DNA from 3 places in the Pradoshia eiseniae genome. Region 3 is predicted to be linked to each of the others. Evidence: riboswitches for the same ligand, from Rfam matches in the RefSeq annotation. Region 3 holds a riboswitch; each other region holds the start of a gene.
What was found. Region 3 has a riboswitch for thiamine pyrophosphate ahead of thiW (energy coupling factor transporter S component ThiW). Riboswitches for the same ligand answer to the same signal wherever they lie in the genome.

Region 1: linked by a shared signal. The riboswitch ahead of thiM (hydroxyethylthiazole kinase) and the one ahead of thiW (energy coupling factor transporter S component ThiW) in region 3 are both predicted to bind thiamine pyrophosphate.
Region 2: linked by a shared signal. The riboswitch ahead of thiT (energy-coupled thiamine transporter ThiT) and the one ahead of thiW (energy coupling factor transporter S component ThiW) in region 3 are both predicted to bind thiamine pyrophosphate.

The regions. Positions count from the first base shown of each region.
Region 1 is NZ_PKOZ01000001.1:410,819-417,590, forward strand. It holds gene CYL18_RS01995 (aspartate aminotransferase family protein) at 1-1,211, shown strand, start outside; gene CYL18_RS02000 (aspartate/glutamate racemase family protein) at 1,323-2,090, shown strand; gene CYL18_RS02005 (MFS transporter) at 2,173-3,441, opposite strand; gene CYL18_RS02010 (ArsR/SmtB family transcription factor) at 3,508-4,131, opposite strand; TPP riboswitch at 4,278-4,377, shown strand; TPP riboswitch at 4,447-4,548, shown strand; gene thiM (hydroxyethylthiazole kinase) at 4,638-5,423, shown strand; gene thiD (bifunctional hydroxymethylpyrimidine kinase/phosphomethylpyrimidine kinase) at 5,420-6,244, shown strand; gene thiE (thiamine phosphate synthase) at 6,234-6,772, shown strand, end outside.
Region 2 is NZ_PKOZ01000004.1:230,828-237,599, forward strand. It holds gene CYL18_RS09740 (transglycosylase domain-containing protein) at 1-912, opposite strand, end outside; gene CYL18_RS19265 (hypothetical protein) at 1,041-1,217, opposite strand; gene CYL18_RS09750 (universal stress protein) at 1,429-1,929, shown strand; gene CYL18_RS09755 (helix-turn-helix transcriptional regulator) at 2,046-2,504, opposite strand; gene CYL18_RS09760 (winged helix-turn-helix transcriptional regulator) at 2,903-3,247, opposite strand; gene CYL18_RS09765 (nitroreductase family protein) at 3,378-3,995, shown strand; gene thiT (energy-coupled thiamine transporter ThiT) at 4,067-4,651, opposite strand; TPP riboswitch at 4,761-4,863, opposite strand; gene CYL18_RS09775 (dicarboxylate/amino acid:cation symporter) at 4,922-6,178, opposite strand; gene CYL18_RS19710 (Lmo0850 family protein) at 6,472-6,633, opposite strand.
Region 3 is NZ_PKOZ01000018.1:1,132-7,903, forward strand. It holds partial or broken gene CYL18_RS17165 (VOC family protein) at 108-461, shown strand; gene CYL18_RS17175 (VOC family protein) at 859-1,260, shown strand; gene CYL18_RS17180 (stage III sporulation protein AH) at 1,416-1,841, shown strand; gene CYL18_RS19745 (DUF4181 domain-containing protein) at 1,955-2,359, opposite strand; gene CYL18_RS17190 (MerR family transcriptional regulator) at 2,643-3,068, shown strand; gene CYL18_RS17195 (DUF4260 domain-containing protein) at 3,068-3,418, shown strand; gene thiW (energy coupling factor transporter S component ThiW) at 3,556-4,059, opposite strand; TPP riboswitch at 4,372-4,459, opposite strand; TPP riboswitch at 4,540-4,651, opposite strand; gene CYL18_RS17205 (penicillin-binding transpeptidase domain-containing protein) at 4,850-6,772, shown strand, end outside.

The sequences.
Region 1 (6,772 bases), on a different contig from region 3:
GGCTGCTTGATGCGATGTCAGGTCTATGGTGTGTGAATGTCGGGTATGGACGGGAGGAATTGGCGGAAGCTGCCTACGAGCAGCTGAAACGATTGTCGTATTTCCCCCTCAGTCAAAGCCATGGACCGGCGATTGCTCTAGCTGAGAAGCTAAATGAGATGCTTGGGGGAGATTATGTTATCTTCTTCTCCAACAGTGGATCTGAGGCGAATGAGGCAGCCTTCAAAATTGCGCGGCAATATCATCAGCAAAGGGGTGAGCATGGCCGTTATAAATTCATCTCGCGCTATCGTTCCTATCATGGCAATTCCATGGGAGCGCTGGCCGCAACAGGTCAGGCACAGCGAAAATACAAATATGAGCCGCTCGCACCAGGCTTCATCCATGTGGCTCCGCCTGATTCCTACCGTTCGCCGGAGAAGCAGGACAGTAAGCCTGTTGATTTACAATCGGTTCAGGAAATGGATCGGGTCATGACATGGGAGCTTGGCGAAACGATTGCTGGAGTTATCATGGAGCCGATCATTACAGGCGGAGGAGTACTTATGCCCCCTGACGGCTATATGGCCGGTGTCAAGGAAGTGTGCGAGAAGCACGGCGCTTTGCTGATCGTTGATGAGGTAATCTGCGGCTTCGGTCGGACCGGAGAACCATTCGGCTTTATGAATTACGGAGCGAAGCCTGATATCATCACGATGGCGAAGGGAATCACGAGCGCTTATCTTCCATTGTCAGCGACGGCTGTTAAGAAAGAAATTTACGAAGCATTCAAAGGGTCAGATGAATATGATTATTTCCGGCATGTTAATACATTCGGCGGAAACCCTGCCGCTTGTGCGCTCGCTTTGAAGAATCTTGAAATCTTGGAACAAGAGGGCATGTATGAACGCTCTAAAAAGCTAGGTCTCCAATTAAAGGAAAGCCTTGAAAAAGCAATCGGTGAACATTCCAATGTCGGCAATATTCGCGGTAAGGGTTTGCTTATCGGAATAGAGCTTGTTCAGGATAAAGAAACAAAGGAGCCCCTCGATGTCAGTCTAGTCAATCAAATCATTGGCGGCTGCAAGAAAAAAGGTGTGTTGATCGGGAAGAATGGAGCAACGGTCGCAGGATACAATAATGTACTGACCTTGGCGCCGCCGCTTTGCGTGAGTGAGGATGAGCTTGGACTGATTGTACGAGTGGTTTCGGAGGAGATTTCGAGAATTTAAATAATAGTTGAAGGACCCCTGATTTGATAGGGGTCCTTTTTAATTTGCTGGTTTGAATAAATAACCCTCTTTATCAAAAACTAACCCTTACATGAAAGGGGGAGAATATAAATGAAATATGGATATATCGGCCCAGAGACCCATTCAGGGCAGATTGAGCAGAAAAAAGGCCGCAATATAACGGGTTTTTCGGTTGGAATCCTCTATACAGATGAAAATAATTATCCGGTCATTCCAGGGAATGTGGCCAATTATTCCAGTTATCCATTTCCAGTCCATTATAAATTAGTTCCTGGCTGTACGGGTCAGCGCCTATTGAATGGAGATCCGGCTTTGGAAAAGGGCATCATCGAGGCGGCCTTGCAGCTGCAAAGTGAAGGGGCGAAGGTCATATCAAGTGCGTGCGGTTTTTTCGGGAATTTCCAAGCTCAAACAGCGAGTGCCCTTGATATCCCTGTTTATCTATCCAGCCTGGTGCAGCTGAATATGATTCAAATTGGCTTAAAGCCTGGGCAAAAGATTGGCATCCTGACCGCCTATGAAAAAGGATTGACCAACTCACTGCTAAAAAGCTGCGGGATAACGGATGAGTCGAACTTAATCATTGGAGACTTAAGCAAGGGAGAAGAGTTTTCGACCATTACTAACGGCGCAAGCGCCTTTCATAATGAGAGGCTGCGAGCTGAAGTCGTGCAGAAAGCAGTTGAGATTACAGAAAAACACCCAGAGATTGGAGCTATCCTCTTAGAATGCAGCGACCTGCCCCCTTACGCTTTTCATGTCCAGCAAGCAGTGCAGTTGCCTGTATTTGATTTCATGACGCTCATTCGCTGGGCGCATGATGCGAATAGTCAGCGTTCTTATTATGGGTTTATTTAATGTCCCAAGAGACGGGCATAAAATGTCCGTCTCATATTAGTGTGCATGATTTACTATCTATATGCAGCTCCTTTTACTTCAATTAGTTGGTTTCTCTTGCTTGTATTTCTTTTGGGTACTCGCCAATCGGGAATGTTTCATGATTAATTTTACTTGCTTCAGGCAGGTTTCTTAGTCTGGCATTCATTAACCAGATTAAACCTGCTATTAGGCTGCCTGCTCCCGTTAACATAAACATTATCTCGTTATTAACCGCTGTCGTGAAAAAACCACCTATCAATGATCCGAAGGGTAAAGATAGGGCACTAAGACTATAGCTTGCTGAGGTAACTCGTCCAAGCAGTTCATTTGGAATAATAATTTGATTAAGCGTCCCAAAGAAGATGTTTAGGTATCCGATTGGTATCCATGCAAGTCCAAATAACAATACGCTGAGAATAGTATTAGGGACAAGAGCAGAGAAAACCCATAAACATGTAGTTAAGAAATACCCGTATATGGTTAACCTTCCAACTTTAAATTTTCCTAGTTTCTGTACAGCCCATGCACCAAGCAATAATCCAGCAGAGATACTTGTTAAATAATATCCGTATATATGAGCGCCCCCTTTTTCTTCTGCAAAGGACGGTAAAAGGGCATAAGTTGCACCGATAGTAAAGTTGATAGCTATTGCTCCTGCCAAAAGAGGAAGCAATGCCTTGAATACGAGTGACAGGCCTTCTGATAATTCTTTTATGTATGTATGATACGAATGTTTCACAGGTGTATTGTCTATTGGAAGATGAGAAAGTTTTAAAAGACTAAATATCATTGCGCAGGTGGCAAAAGTGATGGAGTCGACCAAGAATAAAGAGATGGCACCAATCAAAGCTACAAGTATGCCCGCAAAGGCGTTAAAGATAAGATCGATTCCTTGATAAGCAAACGAAAAATAGGTATTGCCTTTTAGTAAGTCCTCTTTCTTGAGCACTAAAGGCAAGAGTTTATTCTGAGTTGGATAAGAGAACTGTTCGATGATAGCGATAAGGGGCATGATGATGAGCAAAAACTGTATGGTTAATAGATTGAAAAAATAAGCGCAAGGGATCATGAGCAGAAGGATACATTGTAACAACTGAGTACAAGTGAGGATTTTCTTGGGGTGCCACCTATCAATGAAGGGACCGAATAAAAATTGAAGAACTTTGGGAAATAAAATCAAGAAACCCGCTAAACCAGAATAAAAAGCGCTTCCGCCAAGGTCATAGACTAGCCATGTGGCGGCTATGTAATATAGGCTGTCCCCAATATTCGTAATGATTCTACCTAATAAAAGCCAGGAAAAGTTTTTGTTTGCTCGGAAGAAATTCATATTTAATCTCCTTAAAAATTATTTAATCGGTTAAATAAAAACTGACTGTTGGTGATAAAAAAAGAATCAATCTTGATTCTTTTCTTTCTCCTTATATCGATCCATGGATGGCTCATCAATCTGCAGGGCAGTAGTGGAAACAAAGTACACCTTACTGTCAGGATTCTTTTCAGCGTCCTTTGCCAAGCTAGTTAATTCGTTCATCAAATTATGGTATTTTTTAACCCATGCTTGAAATTGCACCCTTGTTGCAGTGAATTCCCAAAGTGAACCGACAAAATTCCATTCGGAAGGGTCTTCTGAAGCTTTATCCATGATAAAGGATTCCTCGGGAGCAGACAGGATATGTTTTTTAGATCGTTCATTCATTTGTAAGATTAACTGCCTGGCAGATTCGCTAACCTCTTTATATGGTAATAGTTGATCGGCCGGTATAAATCCGGCGGCGACTGATTGATAGAACTTCTGGATGATTCCGTTCTTTTCCTCGGTATATACGATTTCAATTAACCCGTTTTTTTCTAAGTCCTTAATATGATAATGAATCTTGGCTCGTGACATGCCGAAATGCTCGGATAATTGCTGGCCTGTATAAGGTTTTTCCATGAGACGCATCATAATCTCTGCCCGAAAAGGATCGGATAGGGCTTTGATTTGGCTGAAATCCGTCAAGGTTAACATGGGTTTCATTTTTTCGCTCCTCTGTTATATATTTTTATTCGGTTAAAAATAATTTAACTATATGGTAAACTATGTAAAATAATTAATCAATATGTTTTTTATTTTCCATATATTATTGAAAAAGATACAAGATTTTGATAAGGTAAAACCAATCAAATGATTTGCAGGGGGACTCTTAGGAGTTGAGAAGGTAGAACCTGACCCTTAGAACCTGACTTAGTTAACACTAGCGTAGGGAGCAAAGTATAACACGCCTTAATTTGTGTATATTTTAGCTCTCCATCTATTATTTGGAGAGCTTTATTTGTTTCCTAAAACTAAATAATTTGATTGCGGGGGGACTCTTATGGAGTTGAGAAGGTTAAAACCTGACCCTTAGAACCTGTCTTAGTTAATACTGGCGTAGGGAGCAATAAACATCAGAAGCGATTCTGATGCTAGGCCCTTCTATTCTTGCTAGTGAGATAGAGGGGCTTTTTCTTTCTTGCGTCCATCGACAAAATGGAGGAGAGAAGATGAACTATTTATTTGAAGGAACAACTGTATTCACACAAGTCCGGGATAGGAATCCACTCATTCATTGCATCACGAATTATGTAGCGGCCAATCTCCAGGCAAATGGACTGCTTGCGATTGGGGCATCACCGGTTATGGCGGATGGACCGGATGAGGTGGAGGAGATTGTCGAAGTGGCATCGGCGCTTTCCATCAATATCGGCACCCTTAATCCGCAGATGAGGCGGGCGATGCTGAAAGCGGGCAAGGCTGCCAATAAGAGGGGAATGCCTGTACTGCTTGACCCGGTCGCTGTCGGGGCTGCCACGTATAGGAAGGAAGCAGTAAGAGAGTTACTTCAAGAGGTTCATATTGATGCCATTCGCTGTAATCTTGGCGAGCTCGCTGCACTCGTGGGAGCTGAGTGGGAGCAAAAGGGAGTGGACAGCGGCACGGGAGCCATTCATCTGGAAAGGGAGGCAAAAAAGGTAGCATTGGAACATGGATGCCTAGTTATTGTGACCGGAGAGAAGGATTATCTCACGGACGGTGAACGAGAACGCTGGGTAGAGGGCGGACATGAGATGATTACTCAAGTCACGGGCAGCGGGTGCTTACTCAGCTCTGTTTGCACAGCCATCCTGGCATCATGTGACAGTCATCGATTAGACAGGCTTGCTGAAGGACTGTTCCTGTATAAAAAAGCAAGTGAGGAAGCCTATCAAACAAGTCCTTATCCAGCTTCTTTTCAAGCTGCCTTTTTGGATCGATTATTTGTCCATGCGAGCGGGAGGGGGGAAGCATGAATGTAGTGATGACAATTGCCGGATCTGATTCTGGCGGCGGTGCAGGGATTCAGGCTGACTTGAAAACGTTCCAAGAGCTGGGGGTGTTTGGTACTTCCGTCATTACAGCTTTAACCGCTCAAAACACGATGGGTGTTCATGATATTTTGACAACGACTCCGCAATTTGTCCGGTCGCAGGCGGAGGCAGTCTTAAATGATTTGCCTGTGCGAGCAGTCAAGACCGGGATGCTTGCCTCCGGTGAAATCATTCAAGAGATAGCGGAGATTCTGAGAAAGAGAGACTTGCAGCTTGTTGTGGACCCGGTCATGGTCGCAAAGGGAGGGGCACAATTGCTCGGGATGGAGGCTGTGCGTGACTTGCGGGATCATTTGATTCCGCTTAGTACGGTCATTACGCCAAACATACCCGAAGCCGAGGTTTTGACGGGGATGTCCATCCGCCATGACAGTCAAGTCGAAAAGGCGGCAGAGCATTTGCTTGAGCTAGGGGCAGGTTGCGTCGTCATAAAGGGCGGGCATATGGATAACCCGGATTTTGCGACGGACGCCGTTTATTTTGCCAATGGCCGTTCCTTTAAGATGACGACAAAGCGAGTCAGAACGAGGCATACTCATGGGACAGGCTGCACCTTTTCGGCAGCAATCACAGCGTTTTTAGGGCAAGGAAGGACCGTAGGGGAATCCATTCTCGAAGCAAAGCACTTCATCCAGCAGGCGATTGAACAGGAACTTGGGCTCGGAAGCGGTAATGGCCCGACGAATCATTTTGCCTACAAGCTAAATCAGGAGAAATGTGAGGTGGAAATCGTTGAAGCATGAACAGCTGCAGATCTATTTTGTAATGGGATCAGTCAATGTTAAGGAATCCAACCTTCTTAACGTTTTAGAGGACGCCTTGAAGGGCGGTATCACGATGTTCCAGTTCAGGGAGAAGGGCAGAGGCGCTAAAAAGGGTGCGGAATATGAATCCCTGGCAAGAGAATGCCAGCGTCTTTGCCAACGATATGGCGTGCCGTTCATCGTCAATGATGATGTCGAGCTTGCGCTGAAGCTGGATACCGATGGTCTTCATATCGGTCAGGAGGATGGCAGAGTGGAGAAAATCCGTGAACGAATTGGTTCGAGATGGCTAGGCGTATCCGTGCATTCCAGAGATGAGGCGGAGATTGCCTATCACGCAAAGGCTGATTATGTCGGGATTGGTCCGGTCTTTGGAACACAGTCGAAGGAAAATGCCCCGCCACCTGCAGGGACTGCCCTGATCGCTGAAACTAAAGTTTTGTTTCCGGATTTGCCGATTGTAGCGATTGGCGGCATCACGGCTAGCAATGCCTATATTCCATTGAA
Region 2 (6,772 bases), on a different contig from region 3:
TGTGTATATTTTGTATCCGCCTGTCAGAAGATCATCCTGCTCTAGCCCGTATTTACGAACAGCTTCATAGATAACCTGGTCCACATAATATGGATACTTTCCTTTAAGCGGATCACTCAGCTCTTTCAGTTGAATGTCTTCGACAAGGGCCTTATCATATTCGGTCTCGTTTATCTCATCAAAAGCCTTCATTTGAGCCAGAACTACTCCTTGCCTTTTCTTGGCTGATTCAAAATTCTTATATGGGTCTAAGGCAGACGGCGAATGGATTAATCCAGCGAGCATAGCCGCTTCTGCCAGTGTAACGTCCTCCACATTCTTGCCAAAATAAACCCGGCTTGCATTCTGTATTCCCCATGCTCCATGGCCGAAATAAATCTGGTTCAAATACATTTCGAGAATCTCATCCTTCGAATACTGCTGTTCTATTTGACCGGCAATAACGACTTCCTTTATTTTTCTTTCATATGTCTTCTCTGGTGTAAGAATTGTATTTTTGGCCAGCTGCTGGGTAATGGTGCTTCCGCCTTGGACAATGCCGCCAGCGAATAAATTTTCAAAGGCTGCCCGTATGATACCCTTCATATCAATTCCATGATGCTCATAAAAACGATGATCCTCTATGGAGAGAACTGCATCAATAACATGTTCAGGCACTTCATTTATCGACACGCCCTCCATTTTGTTGGCGGTGATTTTACTTGCTTCTTCATTATCCTTATCATAAATAATTGTGGGTTTCATAAGCTCTGTATCTAAGTTGGATAAATCAACTTCTTCGTTTAATAAATACGTAAGGTACATCAACCCTATTAGTGTCAATATAGATATGCTGAGCAAGAGGATATGGAACACCTTAGAATGGTCAAGGAAATTCCCCAGCTTGTTCAGTATTTGTTTCATTCGAGACATAGTTCCTCCTTGCGATCAGGGTGTAAATTTTCTTTTTATCTACCCAAGTTCCACAAATTATACACAAAAATAAAAACAACTGGTATCCAGTTGTTTTAACTATTCTTTATTATCATGTCCATTATTCTCTATTTATGCCTTCTGTCTACTATGGCATTATCCGTCGAATCTGCTTCCTGACAGAGGGTCTCCATATACATATAAACAATTTGCTTTAGCTTATCATCTGCTCCGAGTATATCTAGATGGGTCAAGCATCTCCGTATAATTGGATGCACGTCTGCTGGCGTTGTTTTTTTATCCAATAGCCCCATCACCTCTTTTTTACATTATAAGCCTTCTTATTCAACATTGTCATTAGCCTTTTGTCATGTTTAATCATAAAAATACGAAATAATTGTTTTTACCTGAAAAAGAATATCCAATACGTCAGAAAATGTCTCTTATAAAATGTTTCTGAAATAAATATTTTGGATAAATGATAAAGTACAGGAGTAATAGAAGGGATGTGTAGCTATGTTTAATCATATTGTCGTTGCATTTGATGGATCTGATTCAAGCAAGAAAGGCTTATCATTGGGTATGGATTTATGCAAGAATAAAGAGGATTCATTACTATCCATCGTCCATGTATATGACCAATCAGATGATACGCAGAACTATCCAGCAGGGGCCAATCCGTTCGATGGAAAAGTACCGTTATACGTAGACCAATCACAAGGCCAGTCGATGGCATTACCTGACCAAGATGTCTATGAGCCATATACGGCAGATTCACGGTTAGCAGAGATTGAAAAATATGTAAAGGGCATCACTGATAATAGCCTTATCAGCCCTCATTTTATTGTATTGGAAGGGGATAGAGATGATGCCATACTGCAATACGCCGAGAAAGAAGGAGCAGATCTTATTATTGTCGGTAATAGCAGCAGTTCAACATTAAAAAGATTATTTCTCGGAAGCCTTTCACAAAAAATTATCAAAAATGCAAGCTGCCCAGTAATGGTGGCTAAATAAGACAGATTAACCTACCCGCTGCGAGCAGGTAGGTTTTTAATTATAAGAAGACAAAAAATCCTCGGCTAAAAAGCCGGGATTTCTAGTTGTCCGCTTTGACAAACACTTAAATAACATTACCCAACGCGATTCACCAGTTCTTTATACTTCTGTTCCGAAACCTCTCTCTCCAAGGAACTGAAGATACGATATTGATCATCATCTAAAATACGATAATGCTGGCTGATCATGTTTTGCTGAAGTGTATAACCTTTCTCCGAGGAAAGGTCCTTCCACCACATCTTCCCTCCGAGCATTTTTTCCTTCCGATAATCAATGCTCTCACGCGATACCGTTTCTATTACTTCAAGCGGGTCGCCCCCAAATAATGTTTGGACCGTCAATGTCTCTCGAAAGAGTGAGACGACAGCCACAACAGTTGTCCAGCTGGCCTCATTTCTCTCCTTTTCAATTTGCACTAGTGTTTTCTTTGAAATGCCGATGATTTCCGCCATCTTATCTTGTGTATAATCAACCTCAACCCGGATAAGTCTCATGCGCTCTGATATTAAACGAATTATTTCATCCTTTGTCATGCCATCCCTCTTCTCAATTAGTGTATGAAAACATGTTATAGTTATGGAATATTTTATCAATTATTGACCCGTTATAAATATTATAATTGAAATAAATGGAAAATTGTTGGTAATTTGTATATATTTACTGATTTTTTTATTCCCTTGAGTGATAAAATGAAACCTATTGTTACTGAATAGTTAGTTGTTTTATCGTCAATTCACTTCTTTTTTATGAGTTTTTGACAGGCTTTTCACCATCATCCTTAATTAAAACAACCCTTAATCAAGAAGAGTTGGCGTATCACATATAATTTCCTCCAGGAAATTTACACCCAAATAAGGTAGAAAACATAATAAAAAGCCGGAGAACCTCTATTCCAAATTTAAGAGGATTCTCCGGCCTGATAGTCTTACTTTTACTTCTTTTCCAGCTCATTTTTATATTCAACCCATTTTCGTATAGATAACATAACATCCTTCAATGCTTCTCCACTAGGTGTCAATTCATATTGGACTTTCTTTAAAGAACCATCTAAATAACTCTTTTTCACTAATTCCTCCTTCACTAATTCATTCAATCTTTCTGTCAGGACCCTGTCAGAGATTCCTTCAATCCGTCCAATTAATTCATGATATCTTTTCGGTCCATCCAGCAATGAGTATATGATAATCCCCATCCATTTTCGGCCGATAAATTCTATTGTCTTGTGAAAATCACTGCATATATGTAGCTTTGGACCATGATCTGTGGCTTCTGGCATAGAAATCGCCTCCATCTTTATGCTCTTATTATCATAACATGAATCTTATGCATTGACATGTTAACTTACTAATGGTAAGTTAACCAATATATAAAAACTAACTTTAAGTAAGTTTACAAGGAGAATAACCATGTCACAATTAGAACAAATTATCAAACAGCGTAAGTCCGTTCGAAGCTATGATCCCCAATTTCAAATTGACAAGCGTGAAATTCTTGAATTATTAAGCATTGCAGCCAATGCACCATCATCAAGCAACCTGCAGCCATGGCGTTTTATCGTTATCCAAAACAAAGAGCTTCAAAAAGAGATCCGGACACTTGGCTTCAACCAGGCGCAAATCGAAGAGTCGTCGGCAATCGTTGCCGTTATAGGTGATAGCGAAGCTTACAAAAACGTAGAAAAAATCTATTCCCTTAATGTTGAAAAAGGCTATATGGACCAATCTATCGCTGATCGGACAATCAAACAAACATTGAATGCATATCCAACAATGCCGAAGGAAGGATTAAAGGAAATTGCCGCTTATGATGCCGGCGCAATTGCCATGCAATTCATGCTGCTCGCCAAAGATCGCGGCTACGATACAATCACGATGGGCGGCTTCGACAAAGATGCATTCGCCAAACGCTTTGACCTGCCAGACAATCTCTTCCCAATTACTTTAATTGCTATCGGTAAGGCTCTAGCACCTGCATTCAATACTTCACGCCTGCCAATCGAATCTTTAACAACCTACTTTGATTAAATAGAAAAGACCGCAATAAAGGTTAGCCAATAACCTTTATCGCGGTCTTTCTTGTCTCCGTATTAAACAAATCAATAATGAGCTGCCTTCTTCAAGAGTAATCTTGGTGCTGAAGAGAAGAGCAGCATAATAACCCCGCCTGATACAATTACGCTCGGAAGCAAATAAGACAGATTATACAGGAGGGAGAAGATGATAACAGACTGCCCGTCCGCAGCCCCCGCTCCAAAGAAGACGACTCCCGCGATAAAGTGGGCAAGAAAACGCAATGAGCTTCCTACAAGAATCCCGCCTATTACATAAAGAATATTGGTTCTTCTATTGTTTCCGTTTGGTTGGACCAGACTGAAAAGGAGCCCCGATAAACCTACCGCTGAAAAAGCCACGATATAATCTAGAATTCCTTGAACTGGTGTCAGAATATAGGCCGTTCCTGATACGATTTGCAATAGACCCAATAACAGCCCGGTTACAACACCGCCTTTTACACCCCACCGCAAGGCCATCAAAAAGACTGGTACCATGGCAATTGATACGCTTCCTCCTTGTGCCCATAAACTAAAAGACATGATGTTTCCAAGCAAATCAAAAATAAATGCCATAGCCGCAAAAATAGCCACCTCAACCAAATACAACAAACGGTTATTTCTCATCATTGTTCCCCTTTCTTTTTGGAGGAGTACCTGAATCTTTCGAGAAAACGGGCTTATAAAATGCAAAAGAGCAATGTATGTCAAAAATGGCACACATTGCTCTCTTACAAATAGCATATATCCGCCACATTCCTACGCTAGAATTATCTAACAGGTTCGGAGGGTCAGAATTCGAACATTCACTCTCAGCCTCATGGGCTCCCCTTGTGGAATAAATTATATTCATTTTCTTATATGATACTAGAAGGAATTGCCAATAGCAAGGAGATTTCCTTACGCAGTCATCTCTTCCGTCATCTCTGGTGCTTCATCTTCATTTGCTTCATATTTCTTCTCAGATTGAGCAATAATGACAGCACAGGAAGCATCACCTGTAATATTTACGGCCGTACGCGTCATATCCAATAAGCGGTCAATTCCAAGAATAAGGCCAATTCCCTCGACCGGCAAGCCCACCTGTTCAAGTACCATAGCAAGTAGAATCAACCCGGCTCCTGGTACACCCGCTGTCCCAACACTGGCCAGAACCGCTGTCAGGATAACTGTCAACAATTGAGGAACCGTCAAATCAACGCCGTACGTTTGTGCAATAAAGACAACCGCAACCCCTTGAAGAATTCCTGTTCCGTCCATATTAATCGTTGCTCCAAGAGGCTGCACAAAGCTGCTGATGTTCTTTGGCACGTTAAGCGCTTTTTGAGCTGTTTCCATTGCTACTGGAAGAGCTGCACTGCTTGAAGACGTACTGAATCCCACAGCAATTGCCGGGAAAAACTTCTTAAAGAAATCTAGTGGATTGCTTCGTCCAAGCAGGGAAATCGCTCCGCCATATACAACAACTGTATGAATAAAGAGAGCTAACACAACCACAATCATGTAAAGGCCCATGCTCTTAATCGCAGCAATCCCTTGGCTACCGACTGCTGTTGCTACAAGAGCAAACGTAGCATAAGGAGCCGCCTTCATGATCATGTTGACAAGGTAAACCATTAATTCTTGTCCTTGTTCCAATAAATCAATAATGCCCTTCGTTTTTGAACCAAGCGCAGAAATTCCAAGCCCAAAGAAAATAGACATAACAATTACTTGAAGCATATTTCCTTCTGCCATGGCTTGAATAGGGTTTTTCGGAATGATATTTATGAGAGTATCTATTACTGAGGGAGCTTGACTAGCAGTGTATTCAGCAGCAGAGATATTTACTTGAGAGCCGGCACCCGGCTTGATTAACAAGGCAAGTCCAATACCGATGGTGATGGCAAAAGCAGTTGTGAAAAGGAAATATAGCATTGTCTTTCCGCCAATACGGCCTAGCTTTTTTGGATCGCCAAGACCAGCTGTTCCTAAAGTGATGGAAATGAGGACAATTGGTACCACTAACATCGTGATAGCATTGATGAATAAGGAACCAACTGGTTCAAAAAGATATGAATCAAAGATTTTAAATAGTTCAGGTGAAAATTGATTGAGACCTAAACCAACCAAAATACCCGTAATTAATCCTGTGATGATTTTTATTGTTAGCTTCATAGATGACCTCCTCTTAATCTAACCAACAGGTTATTTGTCTTCAAATATTGCAAGCTATAAAAACTTCTCCACTGTAGAGGGTTCTTAAAACTTTACTAACATAATATTAGACAAAATTTAGCGAAACAACAATGGTAATAATTACAGTGCTTGCACAGAATTCCATATAAATCTAAATATGTCTTATCTATGTTAAAAAAATGACTAGTTCCAACCACAGCAAAAAAGACGCCTAACAGCGCCTTGTAGAGTAAATGACTTATGATTAAACATACTTTTGTATGTATTATGCTTTAATGGCTCTTGACCTCGACTTGCTTCTTCAGGGAATAGGAATTCTGCAATAATTCGTTAAACGTTAGCTCTGAACAAACTACGCTAGAGAAAATTTCATTCCGGGATTTTGTTTTCTCAATTTTAACACCCTGTATCTTAAACTTAGATACGATATCCATTCTCACATTCTCCACCTTCTGATTTTTTACTGACCAGTACCAATTTACCCAAAAACCTTCTAACAAAACATCATTTGAGCAATAAGCTTGACTTTTGGTCAGGGTTTATTCTTATAGTTAAACTCTGTCGCAATCATTC
Region 3 (6,772 bases):
AGGAGAGGATGAACAATGAAAATATGCTTTAAAGCAGGTTTTCTCTGTTAAGTGAGGAATAGTAACTAATGATTCTAATAATATACTAGAGAAAGAGGGGTAATAAGATGGGAAGAGTTGTAGGATTTGAACTAAGCAGCTAAGAACCTGAAAAAGCAGCGGAATTTTATTCTAAAGTTTTTGGTTGGAAAATAGCCGAACCTCACTGGGATTATTGGGCTGTTATTACAAAGGGTGGGGATGAGAAGCCTAGTATTAACGGAGGGATTGGGAAAGGACCGAATGATTACCCTCATGGAACTCGCATTCAAATTGAAGTAGATTCAATTGACCAAGCTATATCTAATGCCAAAGACAGTGGCGCGAAAATTGTACGAGATAAAATGGAGTTTGATGACTTTTATTTGGCATACTTAATCGACCCAGTTGGCCTTGGTTTCGGTCTCATTCAAAAGAAATAAACAGATTATGAGCGAAGCTGTAATTTAAACAACCTGAGGAGTTAATCTTAGAAAGGTTAATGCCTTTTCTGGTGATGGGCTTATGGAAGTAATAAGGTGAGATTACCAAATTAGGAAGAAAATAATATGTAAGTAGGAGGATTTTCATTGGAGAGCTTTGATTTCAGCTTTAACAATAAGTATGTGAGAATGTGGTTTATTTGGGTGCTTCCTATATTAATACTCTCTGTCATTCTATTTCTTCTTTTACCGGTGAATTATCAATGGATACCTATGTATCTTCCAGTGCCAGTTGTGATTATCTTTTTTTGTTGGTATCAGTTGGATAAATACAAAAATAGAAATTAACAGTTTGAACCGAAGAGAGCAGGAATAGTTTGATTTGGGAGGCAGTTCAATGATATTCGAAGTAACCTATCAAGTTCGAGTTACAGATATAAGTATTGGTCAAAGGTGGTATGAAATCTTTTTGAATAAAACGCCTGATTTTATTCCACATGAGGGGTTTGCAGAGTGGGAACTCATACCTGGGTGTTGGTTACAAGTCGCTGAAGGAACGCCTTCGGGAGGCAGTGGACCTCTTCGAATAGGGGTAAAAGACATAATGTACGAAAAAGAGAGGCTATGCCGAGAATTAAAGGTTGATCATTTTGAGATATTCTCAAGACCAGGAGTCCCGGTAAGGTGGGGCAGTTTTACAGACCCTTGGGGGAACGGTATTGGTCTATTCGAATACATAAACAAGTCAAAGGAAAGAGAGCGTATTACGACTATCTTAGGTAATAGAGAATATTTTTGATAAATTGCTGAAGCGTGGAAGAGTTGTTAGTTTAACCTTCTTATAAAGATGGGCTTAATTCCATTACTTCAAAGCTATAAAGAACTTTAAGGATAAGTGTTTTGCAGATAGCTGTGAATATAGAGATGGAGTGTAGAGATGAGATGGACATGTTAATGATAAATAAAAATGTAAAGGGCAAACGTTATAAGCAATTAATAGACTTACTCTTAAGGAATTGTGATTGCTTTGCTTTTGTAGCAGATAGACAATTGATGGAATTTGAAAAAGAGTATCATGCCTATATGGAGAATGTGATAACCGACATGGAAGAACATTTAATCGAGAGGCGAATACAGAAAGAATGGGAAACGACAAGGCTTTCTGAAGATACAGCATACGTTTATTATTTCAAAATGAATAATGCAACAAGACAATTTTTGAAAGATCAATGTCATTCGCTTTTTGATTGGATTAGTCCGGAACGGCCAGAAGACTTAATGTTTTACCATAAGGATAAATGTATATTAGCTGTTTGCTCTCACGAAAAATACTATTTGGTGGAAGAGAGCGTCTGGGATAGTTTCAGGCTCTTTTCGTAAGGATTGTTGCTAATTCCATAAGAAAAAGACAGCATTTTTGCTGTCTCATTGTTTAATGAAGCCCCCGTAAGTTTAAAAGACCGTCAATTTGACAGCCATCTTCTGCTAATGGTCTAGCTGTAAAAGTGAATTACAAGCAAAATGATAGGGCAAATTATCATCGAACTTATTAATGACGAGATATATTGTTTAGATTTCTTTAGATATTTCCACTCCAAAATAACTTGAAACCCCATTAATGCCATGAAAAATAGAACGAATTGCCATTCTAGAATGACACTCGAACCCTTGGTAATACTGGATACTACAAATATAAAGATTATTATCGCTCTTCCCCATCGGTCAATTCTTTTACCGGGAGTTTCGGAGATGCTTTTTCTCTTTACACCCCAAAATTTATCTGTCATTTTTTCTACCGAAAATACTACTAATAATAAAATAATTAGAACCGTCAACAGCCTCAAAATTAACCCTCTCCATTTATCTTTATTAGTCACTGCTTCAAATACTATAACCATATAATTCGATATGGATGATAGAAACCCTTCTAAAGCTAACCTGTCCCTCTGTTCAAGGAGGCGCTCTCAATCTAAAATTGTACAGTAAAATGAATAGCAGCTTCCCTAAGCAATAATCTTTACGATAACAGCCTATTAATAAAAGGCTGCAGATTAGCGGGAGGGGAAATGGTAAAGATTAAGAAGTGACTCTTTTTCAATTGATTTATAAATATATATATATTTATACCCTTGACCTTAGACAATACTCCAATGTTATGGTGGTATTGGGAGAGTGGTTCATATGCAAATCAAAGATTTCTCTAAGAAATATAAGATTCAAACGGATACGATTCGTTATTATGAGAAAGAGCAGATATTGAAGCCTAAAAGGCGAGACAATGGGTATCGAGAATATGATGAAGATAGTGAAAAGCAGCTGCAGCTTATCATCGTATTAAAGCATTTGGGCTTCACAATTAAAGAGATTCAACAATTGCTCATATTAAAAGACAAACCAATATCAGCAGAATGTAACAATTCAACCGTATGGTTAATTGAGCAAAAGCTATCAAATATTGATGGGAAAATTCAGTTTTATGAACAAGCATCAAAGACATTGAAAAACGTTAAAGAGCTGATAAAAGAAGAAAAATATACAGAGAATAAAGAAGTGATTGAGGATTTGCTGTTTGAACTCTTCAAAAGCAGCGATAAGAGGAATTTATAATGACAGTTAAAAGAATCGTCCGTATCGAAAATGGAATTGCCTTTGCCATTTCTTTTTATATTTACGTGTACCTAAATTTCCCGGTTTGGCTGTTTTTTGTCCTTTTATTAGTTCCTGATATAACTATGATTGGTTATGCAATGAATAAAAAAATTGGCGCCATTGTTTATAATTTCGGACACAGTTTGATTGTACCGCTACTTTTCTTTATCAGTTACTTTTACTTTTCAAATGTTTATTTACTCATAATATCAATTATCTGGCTAGCACATATATTTATGGATAGATTATTGGGATTTGGATTGAAATATGAAGACACTTTTAACATAACACATATACAAAAATTGTAATGGAGCCATTATGCCACTAGAAAGTAAGCCGCTTCCTTTATGGAGGCGGCTTGTTTTACTTTCTCTACTGACTAGGAGCAGGTCACATTATACGGCAAGCCTTCTATAAGCATAGAGCTGCATCAAATTTGATTATGCTACCTTACCTTTTGTCCACCTGGCAGGATGACCCGTTTTCTGATTAATAGGTTCAATAAAGTATATCCCAATAAGGCTCCCGTGAAGGAACTGATCGTGAAGGCAGGGATGAGTCCGAAAATGGTCATTTCTTCTCCGAGGATTAAAACGGCTATGGGATAGGTCGCGATTGCCCCTAGTATGCCGGTGCCGATTACTTCGCCAAGGGCAGATAGCCCAATATTTTTTGTCTTGCTGTAAAGGATGGCTGCCAGGAAGGCGCCAATCATGCTTCCGGGATAGGCGAATAGGCTGCCCGTTCCGATTATATTCCTGATAGTGGAGGAGAGGAAGGCTTGCATAATGGCGTAGGCCGGGCCCAATAGGACAGCTGAAAGCAGGTTTACGAGATGCTGGATTGGGAATATCTTTGCGAATCCAATCGGGATGAAAATCAGGCTGCTGGATATACTCGTGATGGCTGCGAGTAAAGCGGTCATGGTCAGTTTTTTTGTCCGGTTCATGGTTTACACTCACCTTTCTTCGATTACGGTTTGTTAAATTAGCCCTTTAAACAATGAACGAATTTTTCCTCCAGCAATGTTCCTTTTCTTAAAACTTATTCGAATAGATGCTGATGATTTGCTCCCAAATCGGTTGAATGTGTGCGTGCAATCTTTCAGTAAACGTGTCCATGTAATTTCCTCCTCGTATACTATTGACGACCATATAAACAGCAGGGAGTGTAATTGCCGTATGGGTACTGAATGGAAGGGGAGACCAAAATAAAAACCACTCTCACAAATGGAAAGTGGTAAATGGTAGAAGTCATACTAGCTTCATCATTCCTACTTCCCTCCGCTAGTATGAACTAGATCAGGTTCAAAGGGTTCTTCTCAGCCATTGGCGCCCCTAGTAGATATACATATTTAGTTCATAGTCTTTTAACATCAGAAAACCCTGACCAATCAATTGGAAGGTCAGGATGAATGGAATACACGTCATCCCTCATAATTTCACCTTCCCTCCGCTAGCATGAACTAGGTCAGGTTCAAAGGGTTCGGAGGAAACGCCAGCTCCATCTCAGCCTTTTGCAAGACACCCCTAGTGCTGTTTATATGAATTATCTATTAGCTTACCAAAATTAGTAAGTAAATCAATCTATTTCGAAAAATAAATATCCTAACCCTTTGTTAAATAGATATATCACATGTGTCTGTTACTCCTTAGTCTAATAGGCAAGGACAATTTTTCTCAATAAATATTCGCTCTTTTGTTATAATTAAGACATTGATTCGAGAGGGGGCAGAATCCGTGAGTAAAAAAAGAATTCTAGCAAGCTTTTTATTTTTATTATTATTGGTTGCAGCAGGATGCAGAGATGATTCTGTTCAGCCAGAAAGCCGGCTGAAAGATTATGTGAAGCTGTGGAACGAGCAGAAATTTGATGATATGTATGCGGATTATCTTTCGGCTTCCACTAAGGAAACCTTTAAAAGTGAGGATTTCGTCGATCGGTATGAAAAAGTATATAGTGATCTTGGCATTACCGATTTAGAGGTGAAAACCAATTTTGAAGAGGAACAGGAGCACGAGGATAAAGAGCAGGTTACGCTTCCGATTCAGGTAAAGATGAACTCCATCGCTGGAGAAATCGAGTTTGATAAGGAAGTAGAATTAAAGAAAGAAACGCGTGATGAAGAAGAGAACTGGTATATCGACTGGGATACGACCTTTATTTTCCCGGACTTGCAGAAAGATGAGAAGATAGGTATTGGCTCCACAAAAGCGCAGAGGGGCGAGATTTTTGACCGTAATGGAAAGGGTCTTGCCATCAATGGAACAGCCCAGCAGGTCGGAATCGTCCCAGAACAATTTGATGAGTCGAAAAAAGATGAGGTCGCGAAAATACTTGATAACTCGACTGAATACATCGATAAGCAGTTGAATCAAAGCTGGGTGGAACCTGCCCTTTTCGTACCCATCCAAAAAATTGCCAAGGACGATAAGGAACGAATTGAAAAGCTAAAAGCGATCGATGGTGTCCAGTTCCGAGAAACGGCGGTGCGGGAATATCCTTATAAGGAAAGTGCCGCTCATCTGACAGGCTATGTCGGAACGATTACCGCTGAAGAGCTTGAGAAGCATAAGGATAAGGGATACTCCGCAAGCAGTGTCATCGGGAAGCGGGGACTTGAGGAATTGTTAGAGCAAGAGCTTCGCGGCAAGGATGGCTATACCATTTATATTGACCGGGAAGAGCCTTCCATAATCGCAGAAACGGAGCCGGAGGATGGGCAAAGCGTCAAACTAATGATTGATGCCGATTTGCAGAAGACCGCCTTTTCCAACATGAAGGGCGTGGCCGGTACCTATTCAGCCGTCCACCCTGAAACAGGAGATGTGCTCGCGCTTGTGAGCTCGCCATCCTTTAATCCAAATGACTTTATCTTAGGAATGAGCTCTGATAACTATGCAAAGCTGGAGAAAGATGCGAAGCAGCCACTATTGAACCGCTTCTCCGCAGCATTCTCACCAGGGTCATCCATTAAGCCGCTTATAGCGATGATTGGTCTGAATGAAGGAACGCTTGACCCGAATAAAACAATCGACATATCTGGACTGAAATGGTCGAAGGGGGCGGAATGGGGCAATGCCTCCATCACACGCGTAACCGACCCGAAAAGACCGGTTGACCTGGAAGCAGCCCTGCAGTATTCAGATAATATTTATTTCGCCCAAACGGCCCTGGCCATTGGTGAAGAGAAAATGATCAGCGGCTTGAAAGAATTGGGCATAGGGGAGAAAGAGTTCCCGCTTGAATACCCAGTAAGAGCTTCACAGGTTTCAAATGACGGGAAGCTGACAGACAGCAAGCTTCTGGCTGACACCGGATATGGGCAAGGAGAGGTGCTGATGAGCCTTGTTCACCTTGCATCCTTGTATGGAGGAATCGTCCAAGACGGAACCCTCATGAAACCGCGCCTATTGGAGACAACGGAAGCGGCCGTCTGGAAAGATTCCATCACTTCAAGTGAAAACGCAGCCATACTGAAGAAGGATATGCGCAAGGTTGTCACGGACGGAACGGCGACCGCTGCCAAGTCTGATAAATACGCCTTGGCCGGGAAGACCGGAACGGCTGAATTGAAGAAAAGCCAGGATGAAAAAGGACAGGAAAATGGCTTGTTTGTTGCCTATGATCAAAACAACCCGAATGTCGTCATGTCCATCCTA